DNA from 4 places in the Colwellia sp. E150_009 genome. Region 2 is predicted to be linked to each of the others. Evidence: predicted binding sites of a transcription regulator. Region 2 holds the regulator's gene; each other region holds the start of a gene.
The links. Region 2 encodes sigma-54, which starts transcription at its own class of promoters, with help from an activator protein. Its sites were predicted from a motif close to GTTGGCACGNNNNTNGNNT; they were not measured.

Region 1: a site for sigma-54 is predicted at 3,156-3,174, ahead of ACE1OF_RS09710 (choice-of-anchor E domain-containing protein). Genes of this name have one in related genera too.
Region 3: a site for sigma-54 is predicted at 2,144-2,162, ahead of flgB (flagellar basal body rod protein FlgB). Genes of this name have one in related genera too.
Region 4: a site for sigma-54 is predicted at 3,983-4,001, ahead of ACE1OF_RS06750 (DUF2726 domain-containing protein). Genes of this name have one in related genera too.

The regions. Positions count from the first base shown of each region.
Region 1 covers NZ_JBHFOM010000017.1:60,890-66,032, reverse strand. Annotated here, with positions in the region: gene thiO (glycine oxidase ThiO) at 1-309, opposite strand, end outside; gene thiC (phosphomethylpyrimidine synthase ThiC) at 309-2,291, opposite strand; TPP riboswitch at 2,375-2,472, opposite strand; gene ACE1OF_RS09710 (choice-of-anchor E domain-containing protein) at 3,310-4,008, shown strand; gene ACE1OF_RS09705 (VOC family protein) at 4,214-4,633, opposite strand; gene ACE1OF_RS09700 (VOC family protein) at 4,630-5,019, opposite strand.
Region 2 covers NZ_JBHFOM010000001.1:127,643-132,785, forward strand. Annotated here, with positions in the region: gene rapZ (RNase adapter RapZ) at 1-831, opposite strand, end outside; gene ptsN (PTS IIA-like nitrogen regulatory protein PtsN) at 912-1,364, opposite strand; gene hpf (ribosome hibernation promoting factor) at 1,384-1,671, opposite strand; gene ACE1OF_RS00610 (RNA polymerase factor sigma-54) at 1,714-3,237, opposite strand; gene lptB (LPS export ABC transporter ATP-binding protein) at 3,327-4,079, opposite strand; gene lptA (lipopolysaccharide transport periplasmic protein LptA) at 4,072-4,629, opposite strand; gene lptC (LPS export ABC transporter periplasmic protein LptC) at 4,634-5,143, opposite strand, start outside.
Region 3 covers NZ_JBHFOM010000062.1:594-5,736, reverse strand. Annotated here, with positions in the region: gene ACE1OF_RS18550 (chemotaxis protein) at 112-1,038, shown strand; gene ACE1OF_RS18545 (CheR family methyltransferase) at 1,082-1,912, shown strand; gene flgB (flagellar basal body rod protein FlgB) at 2,198-2,599, shown strand; gene flgC (flagellar basal body rod protein FlgC) at 2,599-3,018, shown strand; gene ACE1OF_RS18530 (flagellar hook assembly protein FlgD) at 3,180-3,956, shown strand; gene ACE1OF_RS18525 (flagellar hook protein FlgE) at 4,018-5,143, shown strand, end outside.
Region 4 covers NZ_JBHFOM010000010.1:53,159-58,301, reverse strand. Annotated here, with positions in the region: gene ACE1OF_RS06775 (outer membrane beta-barrel protein) at 1-275, shown strand, start outside; gene ACE1OF_RS06770 (trimeric intracellular cation channel family protein) at 298-936, opposite strand; gene ACE1OF_RS06765 (rhodanese-like domain-containing protein) at 975-1,388, opposite strand; gene ACE1OF_RS06760 (cobalamin biosynthesis protein CobD/CbiB) at 1,445-2,428, opposite strand; gene mtnN (5'-methylthioadenosine/S-adenosylhomocysteine nucleosidase) at 2,452-3,162, opposite strand; gene ACE1OF_RS06750 (DUF2726 domain-containing protein) at 3,248-3,910, opposite strand; gene ACE1OF_RS06745 (dUTP diphosphatase) at 4,124-4,747, opposite strand; gene ACE1OF_RS06740 (GlxA family transcriptional regulator) at 4,859-5,143, opposite strand, start outside.

The sequences.
Region 1 (5,143 bases), on a different contig from region 2:
GTAATCACCTTTGTCTTGTTTGTGACTGACCATAATGGCACCTGTTTGCTGGAAAAAGGTGTGTTCATCTAAACTGGCCAGCAATGTTGGCCATAACAATAATGACTCAAATCCCATGGCAACAATATTCGCTTCACTATGTAATGACTCACCTAGTGGGGTTAATAACCCCGCAGCAGCATAAGCAGCGCTGTTATGCGCCAGCTTATTGTCTTTGTCAAATAGCGTTACGTCATATTCCGTTTGACGATGTAATGACAAGGCTATTAGTCTTCCTATTAGCCCTGCACCAACAATGGCAATGTTCATTATTGAGTTACGTGGTAGATTTCACTACCTGTTGCTTTAAATTCAGCCGACTTTTCTGCCATGCCTTTTGCTGCATCTGCATCAAGTATTAGCGTTTCATCTAGCAGTTGAATTTCTATTTTCTTACCAGACTCAAGATCGGCCGCATAATCGCGTACTTCTTGAGAAATTTTCATTGAACAGAATTTAGGGCCACACATAGAGCAGAAATGCGCAATTTTTCCAGATTCTTGCGGTAAAGTTTCATCGTGATAGGCTTTGGCTCTTTCAGGATCTAAACCAATATTAAACTGATCATACCAACGGAACTCAAAACGCGCTTTACTCATGGCATTATCACGAATTTGTGCACCAGGATGCCCCTTGGCTAAATCACCCGCATGAGCGGCAATTTTGTAAGTGATTAAACCTTCTTTTACATCGTCTTTATTGGGTAGACCTAAGTGCTCTTTAGGGGTTACGTAACACAACATAGCACAACCATACCAACCAATATTAGCGGCACCAATACCTGACGTAATATGATCATAACCAGGCGCAATATCTGTAGTTAATGGCCCTAAGGTGTAAAACGGTGCTTCACCACAATGTTCAAGTTGTTCTTCCATATTGGCTTTGATCATGTGTAATGGCACGTGACCAGGGCCTTCAATAATGGTTTGTACGTCATGCTGCCAAGCAATTTTGGTTAATTCACCTAGTGTATGTAATTCAGCAAACTGTGCTTCGTCGTTTGCATCTGCTACAGAGCCTGGACGTAAACCATCACCTAATGAGAATGACACATCGTACTGTTTTAAAATTTCACAAATATCTTCAAAATGTGTGTATAAAAAGTTTTCTTTATGATGTGCTAAACACCATTTAGCCATAATAGAGCCACCACGAGAAACAATGCCTGTAACACGTTTTGCTGTCATGGGAACATAACGAAGCAGAACGCCTGCATGAATCGTAAAATAATCTACGCCTTGCTCAGCTTGTTCAATTAACGTATCGCGAAAAATTTCCCATGTGAGGTTTTCAGCAACACCATTAACTTTTTCCAAGGCTTGATAAATTGGTACGGTGCCAATTGGTACGGGCGAGTTACGTAAAATCCATTCGCGGGTTTCATGAATGTTACGACCTGTGGATAAATCCATTACCGTATCTGCGCCCCATTTCACTGACCAAACCAGTTTTTCAACTTCTTCTTCAATGGATGACGTAACTGCAGAGTTACCAATATTAGCATTTACCTTAATTAAAAAGTTACGGCCTATGATCATAGGCTCACATTCAGGATGATTAATATTTACAGGGATAATGGCTCTGCCACGTGCTACTTCATCACGGACAAACTCAGGCGTAATTTGTTCTGGAATACTCGCTCCAAACGATTGACCTTTGTGTTGTTGCAGTAAAATTTCGTCTTTTACTTGTTCCCGTTTTAGGTTCTCACGAATGGCAATATATTCCATTTCTGGCGTGATAATACCTTGGCGAGCGTAATGCATTTGGGTAACATTTTTACCTTGTTTCGCAATGCGCATTTTAGGCAAATGTTCGAAACGAATATGATCAACACCTTCATCAGCAAGGCGTTGTTGTGCATATAAAGAGCTATTAGATGTTAAGAATTCAACATCATCACGGGCATCTATCCATGATTCACGTAAACGAGGAATACCTTGGTGAACATCTATAGTTACATTTTCATCCGTATAAAACCCTGATGTATCGTAAACACATAAAGGTTCATTTTTTTCATAGATGGGGTTGTCTTTATCGCCGCCATTTCCAGGTGAAATAAGGGTGTCTGACAGGGTGATTTCGCGCATACCCACTTTGATATTATGTAATTTTCCCTTCACATAGATTTTTTTTGAATTAGGAAATGATTGTGCTGAAACATTATCTAAAAAAGCTTGTGCAGCCTCACGCTTTTCACGTCTGGTTGCTTTGGTTTTCTCTGGTATAGTTTTTGGTTGTTCGCTCATGGTCGCTGCCTATTTTAATAAATCAAAAAAGAAGCGGAATGACAACAATAAAGGTGTGTAATGAAGAAAGCAGCGTTTGAATTGTGCTGTTTATTCTTGTTTCCTACGCAGATACTAATCTGTTCAGGTATTACGGATCCCGCTTACGCGATCTCAGCCTTTGGCACTCCGACAAGTCTACGTTACTAGTTGTGCTAATAACGCGCACAAATTCTAACGTGGAGGTTATGTAATAAGCAAGCAAAAACTGAATAATTGTTTTTGTCAAAAATATTCTTTTATAGTTGCTATTATGGTGAGCTATTACTTTGCGCAATTTGCATTATTGAAAGGGTTTACTCTGTCGTTTAAAAGAAAGCCTAATATACAAACAACAAAAAAGCAGTAGAGCTTTGGCTCAACTGCTTTTCAAGATTTATTGTTGAACTAGAAATTAAGCTTCTGTTTCTTCAACTTTTTTGTCAGTAGACTGTTCTACTGCTTGCTCTTGTTCTTTTTTCTCTTCATGGCCTTCACCGCCACAACCGCCACAACAACCCATAAGGGACTCCTAGTAGAAATAATTAAGTGGTCATAATAGTACCTGAGTAAATTACTCAGGTACTTGATCGAGATCAGTTTTTATATAAGTAGAGCTATTTAGTTATGAGTATTCAATTTTATCAAACACTAAAGAGATAAATGGTACGAGTAATTTTATAGTATTATTCAATGATAAAATTGTATTAATGCAGGGTGTTTTACGGTCAAGGTGATTGATTTTAAAGCAAATAACTCTGGTTTCTATTGTCATTATTTTTTACAGTTATTATTTTCATTTATCATTTAATTATACAATAACAAACAAAATCAACATCTTACCATGTTGGTTCGGTATTTGCATTCATCGGCGTTGTATTTTATTTGTGACATATCAGTAAGTTAAGCTTATTTTTTGTTCAAGTAAATAGATTAAATTATATTCACTAATATCGCTTACGGTATTAGTAGATCAACGATTATCATTAAGGAAAAATAAATGAAAAATGTAGCTCTTGGCGCAGCATTATTATTGGCTTCTTCTTCAGCATTTGCTGGCTTAATTAGTGAAACAGGTACTTTTGGTACACAAGGAAGTTCAACGGATGTACCTTTGGGTACATTAAACTCAATCATATCTATTAACGGTTTTGATAATTCGCTAGGAACTCTTACTGGCGTTGATATAACTGTATTCGCTCAAATAGATGCAGAGGGCTCTTCTACTAATACAACATCAGTTAATGGACGTGCTTCAGTAGTAATGCAAATGCAGGAAGCTTGGCAAGTAACTACTGCAGCGGCAAATGATTACGTATTTGCTGGTCCATCTTTTAATTATCTATCAGATGAAAGCTCAGCAAGTGGTTTTGGTATGGCTCCAGGCTCAACATTTAACTTCGCATTATCTTCAGGTGAATTAAGTTCTTCATTAACAGGGGTTAATATTGCAGCGTTTAATACAGGTTCAGCGGTAGATTTTAATTTCTTGGGTCTGCCATCAACATTCTTATCAAATGGTTTAGAGTCTGGTACTGGTGATTTTGTAAATAATGTAGCGACAGGCTCTTGGGGTAAAGTAGTTGTAAATTATACTTATACAGCTAATCCAACAACATCAGTTTCTGAACCAGGCTCATTAGCAATTTTAGCATTAGGTTTAGTTGGCTTTGCTGCAAGCCGTAAGAAAAAAGCTTAATTATACGCTTTTTTGATTGTTGGCTTAGTTCTGAAGAATTGAATTTTATTTTAAACGGGTAGTTACAAATAATACTAGTTTAAGTTGGAATTAAATGAAAACACCTAATATTAACTATAATATTAGGTGTTTTTTGTCTTTATATCCCAATTACACTTAGTTGGTGCTTATTTCAATTTAAGCTTTAATAAGGTTGCTTTATAGTTTATTCATAACTATTTCTCTGATCAGGTAGATCACTATAATATTGCACAAACTCAATTTCATAACCATTGGGATCAATGTAATAAACGTTATCACGAAAAGGTTCAGCTGCACCTTGCTTATCTACTGTAAAACCTGCCAGTGCTAAACGCTCAATCATCCCTTTAAGATCGTTAGTTACAAAGGCAAAATGGGCAAGTCCCACTTGATGCCCCGTTAAATCACGGTTTTCCCCCACACCATCATCATTAAAAGCAATATATTGATAATCATCGCCAAAGTGTACCCAATTTCTTGGTTTGCCATACCATTTGCCTTCACCACCGCCACGTACATGCCAGTGAGGAAAAGCTGCTTGATAAAAAGTTAAGGTTTTTTTGATATCAGTTACCACTAAATTAACATGCTCTAAAGTAATCATATTGCTCTCCTATTATGTTTCACTTTCCAAGGGGGATTAAGACGGTTTTCACCTGCCCAATAAAATTTTAGTTGATTGTTATCAGGATCAAACAATATCGCTTCACGCCAAAGATAACGTTGATCAGTTGGTAATTGAGTAAAGTTGAATCCTTGCTTTTGTAACTTCTTAACGTATTGGTCTAATGTTTCAAGCTCAAAATAGATTACAGCGCCATTGTTGAATTTTTGCTCTGTTACACTGAGGGAAAACGTAGCATCACCTTCAGGACAGGAAAATCTTGCGTAATGGGGTGTATCAACAATTAACTCAAATCCTAAATTGATATAAAAACGAATGCTTTCTTCGATATTTTTTACGGGCAGCGTAATTTGATTTAAGTTCATTGAAACTCCACCATTATTATGTAAACTAAAAATTTTATTTATTATTAAGTAAAGTATTATCTTTACTTAATGAAGTCAACAATAAAATAAATAAAAAAGTTTACATAATGTGAAAGTAAGTAAT
Region 2 (5,143 bases):
TCTATGGTGAGTTTGCACATCTTTCTTCTCTTTGCGAAAGTTACTGGATAATAATTCTGCAATATAAACTGAGCGATGTTTACCACCAGTGCAACCAATGGCTATGGTAAGGTAGCTTCTATTATTGCGTTCTAAATGGGGTAGCCAAGTCATCATGAAACTATTAATTTGCCATACAAATTTTGTCACAATGGGTTGGCTGGCAAGAAAGTCTTTTATTGGTTGCTCTAAACCTGTGTAGGCTTTTAATTCTTTTTCCCAGTGCGGGTTAGGTAAAAAACGCGCATCAAAAACATAGTCAGCATCAGCAGGAATTCCATGTTTAAAACCAAAAGATTCAAAGACTAATACCATTGAACCTGTTTTTTTACCAAGAATGCGTTCGCGTACTAAATCGGCTAATTGATGTGGACTTAATTGAGTTGTATTAATATACAGGTCAGCATTAGTAGAAATAGGGGTTAGTAGTTTTTTTTCCAACGCGATAGCTTGATCTAATGGAATATTTTTTTTAATAAGTGGATGCAGGCGTCTAGTTTCACTGAAACGTCGAATAAGATCATTATCATCAGCATCTAAAAATAAGGTAGTAATATCAATCGCATTTGGCAGATATTCGATAACTTCTAAAATATCATTAGGATCATTTGGTAGGTTTCGAACATCTAAGCTTACAGCAACATTTTCATAATCGTGAATAACAGTATGAGTTAATGCGGGTAATAAGTTTACAGGAATATTATCAACGCAATAATACCCTAAATCTTCTAGCACCCTTAACGCAACTGATTTCCCAGAGCCAGAACGTCCACTAACAATAATAAGTTTCATAAGTTAAGCCTCGACTTACGGGTACAAAGTTTCGTGAAACGAGTGACTCTCAACACGCAATTTTCTATATCATTGCAACTTTAAGTTGCTTGTTGAATAAGATTAAACATTTCTTGTTGATTTGTGCATTTTCGTACTTGTTTGGCTGTTTTACGATTACTAAACAGCTTGGCTATACTCTGTAATGTATCTAAGTGTTCTTGTGTACTATTTTCAGGCACAAATAAACAGATGAATATATCAACAGGTTTGTTGTCTATTGCGTCAAAATCTATGGCTTGCTGAGTTGTTAAAAATACGGCGATAGCTTTATCTGTATTATTTAATCTACCATGAGGAATTGCAATACCATTGCCAATACCTGTACTACCCATTTTTTCACGGTTGAGTAAACTATCCAGTAGGTCGGTTGGACTAGCGGTTCCTAATTGCTTAGCGGCAAGAAGGCAAATTTGTTCAAGTAGGCGTTTTTTACTTTGTACTGGTACTGCACATTGCGTGCAGTCCAGTGTTAATATGTCTTGTAGTGTCATAATTTTTTATATTATTGCGCTAATGTTGCGATATTTTGCCTTTATATTTAAGCACTTGGCGATCTAATTTATCAATTAAAGTATCTATTGATGTATACATGTCAGTATTGACTGCTGAAGCATGAATTTCATTGCCTTTTAAGTGCACCGTTGCTTCCGCTTTTTGATCTAACTTTTCTACTGTCAGTACCACATGCACATTCGTGATGTGATCAAAATGTCGTTCTAATTTATCAAATTTAGTATTAACGTATTCTCTTAATGATGAAGTTAGGTCTACATGGTGGCCAGTAAGGTTAATTTGCATAAGTTCGATCCTTATTATCTTAATTGAGCTAGTATATAGCTATTATAGTAAACTCTTACGTTGATTTGACGGGGGAATAGACAAAGATTCTCGATATTTGGCTATGGTTCGTCTCGCAACATTAATTCCCTGCTCGGCCAGTAAATCAGCCATTTTACTATCACTTAGCGGCTTAGCAGGTGTTTCCGCTAGAATGAGTTTTTTGATTAAAGAACGGATAGCGGTTGATGAACATTCACCGCCATTTTCTGTGCTAACGTGACTTGAGAAAAAGTATTTTAATTCAAAAATTCCCCTTGGGGTATGCATGTATTTTTGGGTAGTTACCCGTGAAATCGTAGACTCATGCATATCTACTGCTTCTGCTATATCATTCAATACCATGGGACGCATAGCTTCTTCGCCATGCTCAAAAAAGCCTTGTTGGCGTTGAACAATACAATTAGATACTTTTAATAGGGTGTCGTTACGTGATTCTAAGCTTTTAATAAACCATTTAGCTTCTTGTAGGTTGGCGCGAATAAATTGGCCATCACTGCTTGATGACTTGGTAGTTTTTGTCATAGCGGCATATTGTTGATTTACGGATAATTTAGGGGCGGTATCTGGGTTTAATTCTACCACCCAGCGACCATTTTTTTTCTCTACAGACACATCAGGTATTACATATTGATCATCATTTTTTGCAACAACATCACCAGGGCGCGGATTTAAACTTTGAATTAATCGCATCACTTCACGCAACTGATCTTCTTTAAGACGCGTTTTGCGCATGAGTTGTCTATAATCACGGTTACCAAGTAGATCAATATGCTCTTTAATGATTAACTTACTTTCGTTTAAATACGGAGTAGTTGGCTCAAATTGATTTAATTGAATCAGCAAACAATCAGCAATAGAGCGAGCGGCAACGCCGATAGGATCAAAAACATTGATACGCTTTAATACAGCTTCTACTTCGTCAAGTTCCAGTCCCTCTATACCAACACTTTCTAAAATGTCTTCACTTGACACTGTCATATAACCTGCGTCGTCTACCGCTTCAATAATGGCGATAGCGACAGCTCTATCGGTTTCTGAAAACGGGGTTAACTCCATTTGCCATAAAAGGTGATCTTGAATAGAGTCGGTTGTTTCACCTTGATAAGTATAATCTTCACTTGGGCTACTAATTGCGCCTGTATTTGATGTGCCCGCACTGTAACTTTCTTCCCATGTTGTGTCGATATTTAGCTCTTCAGGAATATCATTTTTTTCCATAGCTTCTGTTGTGCTGATTTCATCAATGGTTGCGGATGAATCTTCACTGCCATCAGTGGCAGTCTTTTCAGAAGTTTTTGCTGAAAAGGCTTCTTCAAGATTATCTGAATTATTATTTGAATCATTATCAGCGCTAGTATCGGATGCTTGTTGCTCATTCACTTCAAGAAGAGGATTACTTTCAAGCACTTCTTGAATTTCTTGCTGAAGTTCCAACGTTGATAACTGCAACAGCTTTATCGCTTGTTGCAGTTGTGGCGTCATGGTTAGTTGTTGTCCTATTCGGAGCTGCAGAGTTGGGCGCATCTACGTTTTCTAATTCCTATTAATAATTTTATTTATTTATTTAATTTTCATAATAATAAGCATAGCTTAAGTTTTTATGTCTGTGCTAACTATAGCGTGAATTGCTCACCAAGGTATACATCTCTTACCTTTTGATTTGCAAGAATTTGATTTGAATCACCTTCGGCAATAATTTCTCCGTGGCTAACAATATAAGCATGTTCACATACATCAAGTGTTTCACGCACGTTATGATCGGTAATTAATATACCAATTCCACGATTTTTAAGGTGAATAATAATTTTTTTTATATCGCCAACAGAAATAGGATCAACTCCAGCAAAGGGTTCGTCAAGTAAAATAAATTCAGGCTCTGCAGCTAGGGCTCTAGCAATTTCTACGCGTCTTCTCTCACCACCTGATAAGCTCATACCTAAGTTATCTTTAATATGACTAATATTAAACTCTTCTAACAGGTGTTCTAACTTAGCTTGCCTATCAAGCTCACTAAGGTTCTTCCTTGTTTGTAAAATAGCCATAATGTTATCGGTGACGGTAAGTTTTCTAAAAATAGAGGCTTCTTGTGGTAAATAACCAATGCCACGGCGTGCGCGTTCATGCATAGGGGCAAGTGTAACATCTTGATCATTTAGAATGATTTTACCATCGTCGTTGGGTACTAACCCAACAATCATATAAAAAGAAGTGGTTTTTCCTGCGCCATTAGGGCCTAGCAATCCTACAATTTGACCCGCTTTCACCGTTAAACTAACACTTTTTACTACTCTATTATGTTTATATGACTTCGATAACCCTTGGGCTATTAAGGTTGATTCTTTTGGTGTATTCTCAATACTATTCATTATTACTGTCATTGTTCTTTTTATTTTGCTGAGCTTTAATTTGAGCTGGTTGTAAAACAGTAGTGACGGAATCGTCATTTCTACTTATGGCTTCTAATTTTTCACTTAATGTATTGTAAGTGATTGTTTCACCGGTAACTTTGCTGCCAGCTTGTTTGACTTGTGCATTACCTGAAACAGTAATAATGTGCAGGTCAGGTTGATACTTTATTTCATTGGCTTGTAAGCTAATTAAGCTGCCGTCTTCTAATGCTTGCTGGAAAATAGCGGGATCACCTTTAGCCAGATAAGTATCTGATTTTTCTTTCGTATTACTGTCAATGCCACTATAAACTTGCACAATGTCTGCAACAATTGAAATGGTACCTTGGCTGATATTCACCTCATCCAAATAGCTTGCTATTTTATTTTTTAAATCGGCTGATTGACGTTTAGACTTTATTGTAATTTCTTGCGTGAGATCTTTTTTGGCTGCAAATAGAGGTGCTGATAAGCCGAAAACTAATGAGCCAAGTAATAAACTTTTGCTGAGTTTTTTAATAGTTATCAAGGGACTAACTATTACTTTTTTTATAAATGGTACGTACATGTTCAGTTAATGTCATCTGTTTGGTGTTTAAGTCAATTATCAAGCCAGATCCGTACATGGTGAAATCCTTTCCTTGGACCATGACGGTTTGATCTGAGCTGATAATGTTAGTATTTAAATCGAGTTCTAAATATTTACAATGTATTTCTTGTATCAAACTATTTTTATCTGTTGCGCTTAAGTGTACGCGATGATTTAAAATAACCCTATTGTTTTTATAAAGTGTTGCTTCTTTTGCGCTAATATTCCATGGCAAAGCTTTTTCTTCAGGTAAGGGCGTTGCTGAGTTTCTGTCTTCTAATTCATTATTGTTCAGCTCGTTGGAGTCAATTGATTTTGCCGAATTGTTGTGAGGATATAAAGTGTAATTAGGCAGTTCAAAGTGGGTTACTTCAAGCTTGGCATAGTGCTCCATACGATCTGCAACAATGACATGAGAAAGCTGTCCTGATTTAGTATATATGTCGGTTTTTAG
Region 3 (5,143 bases), on a different contig from region 2:
CAATTTTTTGTCACTTATTTTTACTTATAATAAATACAATCAAGAATTATGCCTTTTCTCCAAATTAATTTAAGATAAAGTGTATGATTATTGATTACAAAAGAGGTTTTTATGGCTGGTATACTAGATGCAGTTAATCAACGAACACAGCTTGTTGGTCAAAACAGGCTCGAATTATTACTTTTTAAATTAGTAGGTAGACAACGTTTTGGTATTAATGTTTTTAAAGTACGAGAAGTTTTACAATGTCCTAAGTTAACAATGTTACCAAAGCAAGACCCTTTTATAAAAGGGGTGGCGCATATTCGTGGTCAAACTATTTCTATTATTGATATGAGTAAGGCTATTGGCGGACCTGCGATAACGCAAACAGATGATTCATTTATAATTATTGCTGAGTATAACCGTAGTGTGCAAGGTTTTCTGGTTGCGGGTGTTGAGCGTATTGTTACGTTAAGTTGGAAGGATATGATGCCACCACCAGAAGGTGCGGGAAAGTCTAGCTACTTAACCGCAGTAACTGAAATAGATGATCAGATGGTTTCTATTTTAGATGTTGAAAAAATACTGAATGAAATTAACCCTGTGTCAACTGAGTTAAGTGAAGGCGTTGCAGATGAGAGTGTAGGTGTTGGACTTGGTGAGCGTATTATTATGATAGCGGATGATTCAACCGTGGCTCGTAATCAAGTAAAAAGAGCATTAGAGCCTTTAGGTATTAAAATGGCATTGGCAAAAAATGGTCAGGATGCATTAGACCAACTTTTGGCTATTGCTAACACTTGTGAACATAGCATCACTGAAAAAGTTGCCTTGATGGTGTCAGACATTGAAATGCCTGAAATGGATGGTTATACCTTAACGGCTGAAGTTAAAGGAAATGAATTAATGGCTAAAATGCCTGTTATTTTACATACATCATTAAGTGGTGTGTTTAATAATGCGATGGTTGCAAAAGTTGGCGCTGAAGATTTTATTCCTAAATTTCATCCTGATGAATTAGCAACAGCAGTTAAAAAATGGCTGAATCACCCTTAATAAAGGTGGCTATATAAATGATATTAAGTAGGACACAGTAATAGTGCTAGCAAGAGAACTTGATGACAAAAGTTATCATCAAATCAGTGAATTTTTAGAGCAACAATGTGGTATTGTCTTAGGCGAAAATAAACAGTATCTTGTAAAAAGCCGTTTAGCGCCTTTATTGAGCAAATTTGATCTTAATTCTCTTAATGAGTTAGTCACTCGAACTTTGTCTCCTACCGAACGGCAGTTGCGTGCGGCGGTAGTTGATGCCATGACTACTAACGAAACGTTATGGTTTCGTGATGAATACCCATTTAGTTTATTGAAAAATAGTATTTTACCTAAATTTTTAAATAAAAAAACGCCAGTTAAAATTTGGTCAGCAGCAAGTTCTTCAGGGCAAGAGCCTTATTCTATTGCTATGTCTGTTTTAGAGTTTCAAAAAAGTCAGTCGGGTTCTTTTTCAAAAGGTATAGAAGTTGTTGGTACTGATATTTCAGCAACTATGCTTGAGCACTGTAAACGTGGTCAATATGACTCACTTGCTTTAGCGCGTGGTTTATCAGAAGAAAGAAAGCGACAATTTTTTGAAGAAGGTGAAAATGGCATGCTAAAGGTGAAGGACGAAGTGAAAAAAATGGTTACTTTTCGCTCTCTTAATTTACTTAATAGTTATAGTTTAATTGGCAAGTTCGATATTGTTTTCTGTCGAAATGTGCTTATTTATTTTTCGCCAGAAATAAAATCACGCATTTTGAGTCAAATTCATGGCGCTTTAAATGACGGAGGGTATTTGTTTCTAGGTGCATCAGAATCTTTGTCTGGATTAAATGATAATTTTCATATGATTCGCTGCAACCCTGGTATTGTTTATCAGAAAAAATAGCTAATAATAAACTACTCGTATTTATGCTTCGAGTAGTTTACCGCTACTTCCACTAGGCTATTGCCTTGTATATTGTTTAAAACCTCCTATCTTCTTGATGGTTCACTATTTTTTAATTGAACATCTTGCGTTCATTTGTTTATTTTACGCATATAAAGATCACAATCGTAATATAGCTAGTATGAAAATTTCCTCATTATTTGTTTACTTTTCTGTTTTAAGTATTCTTTCGTTGGCATGGGTTTTGTATGGTATGACGTTAAATATAATTGACGGTGAGTTATTATGGCTATTAGCTTTGACAAAGGTTTTGAACTCCATGCACAAGGCATGCTTTTGCGTGCTAAGCGGGCAGAGGTGATTGCTGGCAATATCGCTAATGCTGACACCCCAGGTTATAAAGCTAAAGGAATGGATTTTCAAAAAGCGATGCAACAAGCAAGTCAACAACAACAAACTGGCATGAGTAGAACACACGCTAAGCATTTTGATGTTCGTACTGAATTAAATAATAACGTCGATTTTCGCACGCCAGATCAACCAGATACCGGAGATGGTAATACGGTAGATGTACAAGTGGAACGAAACTTGTATCTAGAAAACTCATTAGAGTACCAAGCGGGCGTTCAATTTTTGAATGGTAAGATAAAAGCCCTGAAAAATGTTATTTCTGGAGGTAGTGCATAATGAGTCTTTTTAACGTATTTACTATTACTGGTAGTGGTATGAGCGCACAATCTACGCGTTTGAATACCACAGCAAGTAACATTGCTAATGCCGACAGTGTTAGTTCAAGTGTTGATGAGGTATACCGTGCCCGTCATCCCGTTTTTGCCGCTGCTATGCAAAAAGCTGCCGATGGACAAGATTCAAATGTTGGCGTACAAGTGTTGGGAATAGTGGAAAGTGATAAGCCACTTAATATTGAATATGCTCCTGAGCACCCTATGGCAGACAAAGAAGGTTATATATATAAGCCTAATGTTAACGTAATAGAAGAGATGACGAATATGATTTCAGCTTCTCGCTCATATCAAACTAATGTGCAATTAGCCGAGTCAGCAAAGAACATGTTAAATAAAACCCTTCAGCTTGGTCAAAGATAATGATTAGCTTGAATTATAAAGAAGTAAACTGTGCCACAAGCATGGCCATGGCGTTTTTTGTATCTAGGTTACATCAAATGAATGTGCAATTAGCCGAATCAGCCAAAAAACGTGCTGAAAGAGGCTGTTATTTGGCAAATAATTAAAAGGCTGGAAAGATAATGCAATCAGTAATTGGTACTAGCTCACAAAATACTCTCACTCTAGAAGAAAGACAAAAAATAATAAGAGAAGCTTTAGAGAAACAAAACTCTTTAACTCTAGAGGAAAAGCAAGACAAAATAAGAGAGAGTTTAGAGAAGCAACAAATTGAAGAGTCTGATGGAAATCAAGGCATGCTAACTCAAGCCGATTTTTTTTCTTTGTTAACAAAAGAATTAGCCCATCAAGACCCTACTAAGCCTGTAAGTAATAATGAAATGATTTCGCAAATGACTGCATTCTCAACTACGGATGGTGTGCAAAAGTTAAATGATTCTTTTGACTTGTTTGCTAGTTCAATGACCTCAAGTCAGGCATTACAAGCGTCCTCACTAGTTGGGCGAAGTGTGTTAGTAGAGGAGAATATTTTTGGTATGAGTGAAGGAGAGGATGTTAAAGGTAAGCTTATTGCAGATAAAGGCGCCAACAACGTTAATATTTATGTAGAAAACTCTATTGGAGAAGTTATTCAAACCGTACCAGTAGGTGATGTTGATGCCGGTGAGTTTGGTTTTACTTGGAATGGTAAAACAATTGATGGAGAAGATGCTCCTGCAGGGGCTTATCGCTTTAGAGTTGTAGGTTTAGTTGAAGGGCAAGCATCTGAACTTGAAGCCATGACTTACCGAAAAGTTGATAGTGTCACGTTAGCTGGCTCAGGTGGCAATATTGTGCTTAACCTTAATGGTGGCACTGCCATGAATTTATCAGACGTGGTTGAAGTGTCAGAAGGTTAGTCAATTAATAGCTGAAAAATACTTCAGCGAACAACGAAAGAATTTTTAAGAGGATTATATTATGTCATTCAATATAGCACTAAGCGGAGTAAACGCCGCACAAAAAGATTTAGATGTAACATCAAACAATATTGCAAACGTTAATACTGTTGGCTTTAAAGAATCCCGTGCTGAATTTGTTGATGTTTATGCATCATCACTTTTATCTTCGGGTAAAACGAAAGTGGGTGACGGTGTATTAACCTCAGAAGTGGCACAACAATTTTCTCAAGGTAGTATTCAGTTTACTAATAACTCACTTGATTTAGCGATAACGGGGAATGGTTTTTTTGCTACTGTACCTGAGCTAGGTTCATTAGAAACATCGTATACACGTGCAGGCCAGTTTAAGTTAAATGATGATAACTTTGTCGTTAATTCATCAGGTGGACATTTGTTAGGCTTTCCTGTTAACTCTGATGGCTCTTCAGCATCAGTCAGTTTAAGTACTGCGGCACCAATAAGAATACCTACGTCATCAGGTGCGCCAACAAAAACCAATGAAGTTGATATTCGAATGAACTTACCTGCGGGTGAAAGTTATATTTCTGATGCACCTGGAAATTTTGATCCAGAAGATCCATTAACATTTAATAACTCAACGTCAATCACCATTTTTGACTCGTTAGGTCAAAGTCATATTATGACTTATTATTTTGTTAAAGATAATCCTGAAACTGCACCTAATCAGTGGATGATGTTTGCCGCTGTTGACGGCAAAGTAATCGATATTGAAGAGGATCCTGTTGTTCAAGCCGCAGCCGAAGCATTAGTGGTTACTGAAACCGCAAATGCGGCTGCAGCTCAAGCAACTTATGACGCAATAGTTTCGCCTACCGCTGCTGATTTAGTGACGCTAAATGCTGCTAAGACAGCACTAGCAGACGCTATTTCACAAACAACCCCTACAGGGGGGGATGTTTCTGGTGGATTAGCGGCAGATGGGGGTGTAAAAGGTGCTCGACTAACGTATGATTCTTCTGGTGACTTTATTAGCCAAGCACCTTCATTAGCCAATGGTGGTATTAGAACAGTTGCGTTCACAGATCACTTACCTAACGGCGCTGATGCAACACAAACAGTGGCTATTGATTTTAACTTAGATCCGTTAGGGCCTAATCCAAACGAGCCAACGCAATTTGCTTCTA
Region 4 (5,143 bases), on a different contig from region 2:
TTGAGCTTGACGGTTTGGTTGCTGCTATAAAGGGAAATATCGTTATATCAAAACGTAATAGTTTGTATGGAAAAATTGGCGCCCAGTATTATGATTTTGAATTTACTGGTAATGATCATTATATTGAAGGCGATAGTGGTACGGGTTTGTTTTTAGAGGCTGGTTGGCAATATGTATGGGACTTAGGCATAGGCATGAATGTAGGAGTGCGATACCAAGATATGGGAGATTTAACCTTAACCTCATCGAATGTTGGTATTAGTTATTCTTTTTAACCTCAAAAATCAGTCTAGAGGGCTAGGGGAAGGTATCTTTATCTGTTTTATCAATGATATCAAACGCAGGTAATGATACTCGCCAATAAATTGCCGCTAACCTTAATAATAAAGCTCCCAAAATTGCAACAATGGTTGCTTCATTGTCTGACCAACCAAGTAAGTTAAATGTCACAAATAGACTACCACCAAGCATGGCTGCTAATGCATAGATCTCTTTGCTTAAGATCATTGGAATTACATTGCATAAAACATCGCGAATCATACCGCCTGCAACACCTGTAATAGTGCCCATAACAATAGCAACAGGGTAAGGAGCGCCAAGTGCAATTGACTTTTGAGTACCTAAAACGGCAAAAAGAGCCAGCCCTAAAGCATCCGCAATAAGTAAAAACCGTTTTGGAATTCGCTTAGGTTGACGAATAAAAATAATAGTAATGAGTGCGGTGGCTAATATAACGTAAAGATAATAGGGTTTAACAACCCAAAAAACAGGGGTTTGTAGAATAGTGTCACGAATAGTTCCCCCTCCAACGGCAGTTACGCATGCTAGTACAACAACACCAAAGGGATCGAGTTTATATCTGCCAGCCATTAATGCACCTGACAGAGCAAATACGATAATACCAAAAATATCTAAGTAGTAAATAAGCTCTGTCATGTGGTTATTGGTGCGTTATCTGTAAGTATAAACAAATATTAAGGTTGTTGAGTTACAACGGGTAATTTTGCTTCAAGCCAACCATTCATATCACCCGTTAAGTGCTTTAGATTAGTAAAACCATTGGCACTTAATATTTCTTCAGCGAAAGCTGCGCGACGACCTGAACGACAATATACAACCACATTGCTATTTTTGTATTGAGCTAGTTGTGAAAGGTTTTCTTCAATAGTGTTATGGCTAATATTAATGGCGCCAGCAATATGGCCTTCGTTGTACTCGGCTGGTGAGCGTACATCGAGTAGTACAATGCTATTACTCGGTGCTTTAACCGCCGACAAAAATGCTTGTTGCGATATTTCAGGTATTTCGCTCGCAAGTACAGCAGAGATAAAAAGGCTGGATGCTAAGGTGATGCTTTTTAAAATACTAAATGGAGTAACTTTAGACATAGTGTGTATTCCTAGGAGTGATTTGTTTGTGTTATGTTTGTTAAATTTAACTGCGTCTATGTATTAACAGCAATAAATTCTATTGCGGCAGCAAGCAAGATCATAAAAAATAAACTGATATAAATAATACCATGAATTTTTTTATGTGCACGTATAATGTCTGTGGCTTGTGGTTGTCTTGCTAAGTCGTTGAAGCTAGTTTTTCTTAATTTTTCTTTAGGATGTTGTTGATCATCATATAATGCAACCCCACCAAGTTTTACTGCCAAATTGAGTGCTAATAATATTAATGCAATATTATTATTAAGTTTGAAAAAGTACGGGTGACTCAAGCGCCAATAAAGAGTGGCGTTTTTCCCTATACTTGTTAATAACAATATTAATGAAAATACTCTGACAGGTAGCCATTGAATAAGGTTTACTAGGCGTTTACTGTAAAATCCAAAGTTGTGATACTTTATTAGCTTACTGTTCCAACAGTAATGCATTTCTAGTAGTAATCGAAAACAAATTGCACTTAATGAGCCAAATAGCATAAAAATAAATGCCACGGTGTAACCTTGTTGTAAGGTACGTAATAACTGCATTTCAATGTTTGCCTTACTTAAGCCGACTGCAGACAAAGATTCTGTTTCTCTTAGCATCCAAGGTTTAAGCGTTTGTTTGGCTAAATAATTTTGTTTAGTTGTTAATGCTTGCGTAATAATATTACTTGCTTGTGTAATACCAAATGTACCTAAGGCAACATAAAGTAATATTGCTTGCCATAAAAAATTAACCTCAACTAAAATGTCAAACATCCACAGTATAATGGAAATAGGTAATAGTGTGATGACAATAGCAACTAAACCAGCAATTGATTGTTGTTTTGGACTATTCTGAGATTTATTAACTTTATCGCTGAGTTTTTGACAATAAAATTGAAAAAACCGTAAAGGTTCATGAAAAATAAAATGACTAATAATCGCTTTGATTAATATTACTATCAGTAATATGAGGAGTTGGTTGCTAAAAGTAGAAAGCGCTGTAAAGTCAGTCATTTTGTATTTCTATCATCAATAGATTATTTAAGTATTTGGCCTTTAAGTGCATCAAGCATATTAACAACTAATTGTGATGAATTAATAGAGGCAGTTTCTAAGTATTCATCGAAAGAGGCCGGAGACTCTTTTCCTGCAATATCAGACAGTGAACGAATGATAACAAAAGGTTTCTTAAATTGATGACAAGTTTGAGCAATTGCGGCACCTTCCATTTCTACAGCTGCCATTGTTGGAAAATTGGCGCGCGCTTTGGCAATATCATCGTCTTTCGTCATAAAAGTGTCACCCGTGGTGATTAAGCCGACTATGGTTTGAATATCATCAAGTTGTTCAATACCCTTTTGAGCTGCTGTAATTAAAGTTTTGTCAGAAACGTAGGCGGCAGGATTAGCGGGTAATTGACCTATTTCATAACCAAAGGCGGTTACATCAACATCGTGATAGCGTACCTCGGAACTTACTACAATATCGCCAACTTTTAATGAAGTGTCAAAGCCACCAGCAGAGCCAGTGTTCACAATGTAGTCAGGATTAAATTTATCAATAAGAATTGCGGTAGCGAGTGCTGCCGCTACTTTACCAATACCTGATTGTACAATAACCACATCATTGTTATTTATCTGTCCTTGATGAAACGTATAACCTGCGTGGTTACTGGTTTCACAATGTGTTAATTTTGCTTTTAAAATAGCAACTTCTGGCTCCATTGCTCCAATAATACCTGCTTTCATGATTTTCTCTTTAACGTCATAATTGACCAAAGAGTATAACTTGGCTAGTAAAAAAAAGTTAGTCAATATTCATGTGATGGCATTATTAATGTGGTAGTGCTGCTATATTTTGTTTCGATATCTGTTCAGATAAGTGACCAGATAATTGTGGTGACAATTCAGCTTGTGCAGCAGTTGGGCTTAAAACGCCTGTTTTTTTAGAGCGGGCTCTAATCATAGGTGCAGGAATCACTTTTCCTTTAACTTTAGGAGCAGGTATTTTGTTACCTAATAGACGTGAATTGATACAAGCACGAATTTCATCTAGGGTGTAATTCGCTTTTACTTTTATTCGTAAATGAGGCACCGAGGCAGCTTCAAGTGCGCCACTGACAAACCAGTCTTTTTTTACTTTGTAACCGCGGCCTTGTGTGTCTACTAAATCAACAACGCCTAATAATTTCATTGTGTTGCGTTCACAAATGACAAAATCTAAGTATTTTCCTTCAGCATTTGCTGCAGCATTTTGACTTGCGCGACTAGAAACACCTTGACGAATAGTCACGATGTCAGACAACTTTACCCGGTTAATAACGCGATAGTTTGATCCCATCGCTTGTTCAAGTAAATTCAGAAAGTTTTTTTCTGCGGGAGTAAAAACAGAGGTTTTAGGGTCAAAAGGAAAGGGAAAACTATTATCATTTAAGCGACTTGCTAAGACACCAACAATGACAATCAGGCTAATTAAAGCAAATAAAATAATTTCCATAACATCTCCAACACTTCAAATTATTGACGCTTGATTCCTAAAAAAAAATAAAGCGATTACTTAATACTGATTAAGCATAATTTGTGCCAAAGAGATTAATTTGATGGTTTTGGTTTTAACAAAAAGTAGTACAGCTAATTTGGTTAGTATTTTTCCATCGGGTTAATTGTTTTATACCTAACAATTAACCCGCCACTAACTTGCCACTATTGGTTATGCGCTTGGATATTTTGCTTCTAATGCCGCATATAGTTGTTGCTGAAAATCATCGGCACTGGCATCAAGTGTTTTAACTAATTTGGCTAACACTTCATTGTCTTCCTCACCATGCCATACTTTAATATAGCTACCTTCTTTATAGCCATGATCTTGACGGAAAAAGTTTAAGGTATTTTTACCCACGTATTGGCGGAATAATTCATCTAAATCCATATTCATTAAAGACATGCAGTCAGCTAATGCTTTTGCATCAAATGATTTTTTGGTTACTGCGCCAGAGGCTAAATTTTCTAAGGCAATTTTAAAATCATTTTCTCCTGTACCTTGATGCAGTTCTTTGGCAAGCTTGCTTGAAATGTACTCAACATTTTCACCTGTCATTAAGCGTAAGCTTAGACCAAAATGAAAAATATCTACTAATTCAAGCTGTACCTGAGGTATGTCAATTTCTTGATGCTTCCACCACTTCCAGCCGTGGTGATCTAACATTTCGGCACATTCAACCCAAATAGCGCGATACCATTCGTAACCGTTACTTCGCCATGTTTCACTAACACGCGAGTTCATTGCATCTTGCATGGTTAACATTTGATTGATTTGTTTTTGTGCTACCGACAAGGCAGTAGATAAATGTTCGCTCATTATGTTCTCTGATAATTTAATTTAGACGGGGTTATTTTGCCTAACCTAGGCTAGTCTGACAAGTATTTGCTGATATTTTGGTGATTTTTACTTTTGACTAAACAATTTTTTACGTACCATGGCACGATAATCTTTGGGTGTTAACGATAAATTTTTCTTGAATAAACGAGTAAGATGCCCCTGATCTTGGTAGCCGACATGGTAGGCAATTTCTTGTATCGATAAATTACTTGATGCTAACAAATCTTTTGCGGTTTCTATTCTTAATTGTTGCCAATATTCGGTTGCGCGAATGCCTGTCGCTTTTTTAAAACGGCGTGAGAATGATCGCTGGCTTAAGTTAAATTGCTTGGCTACTTCAAGTAAACTAGT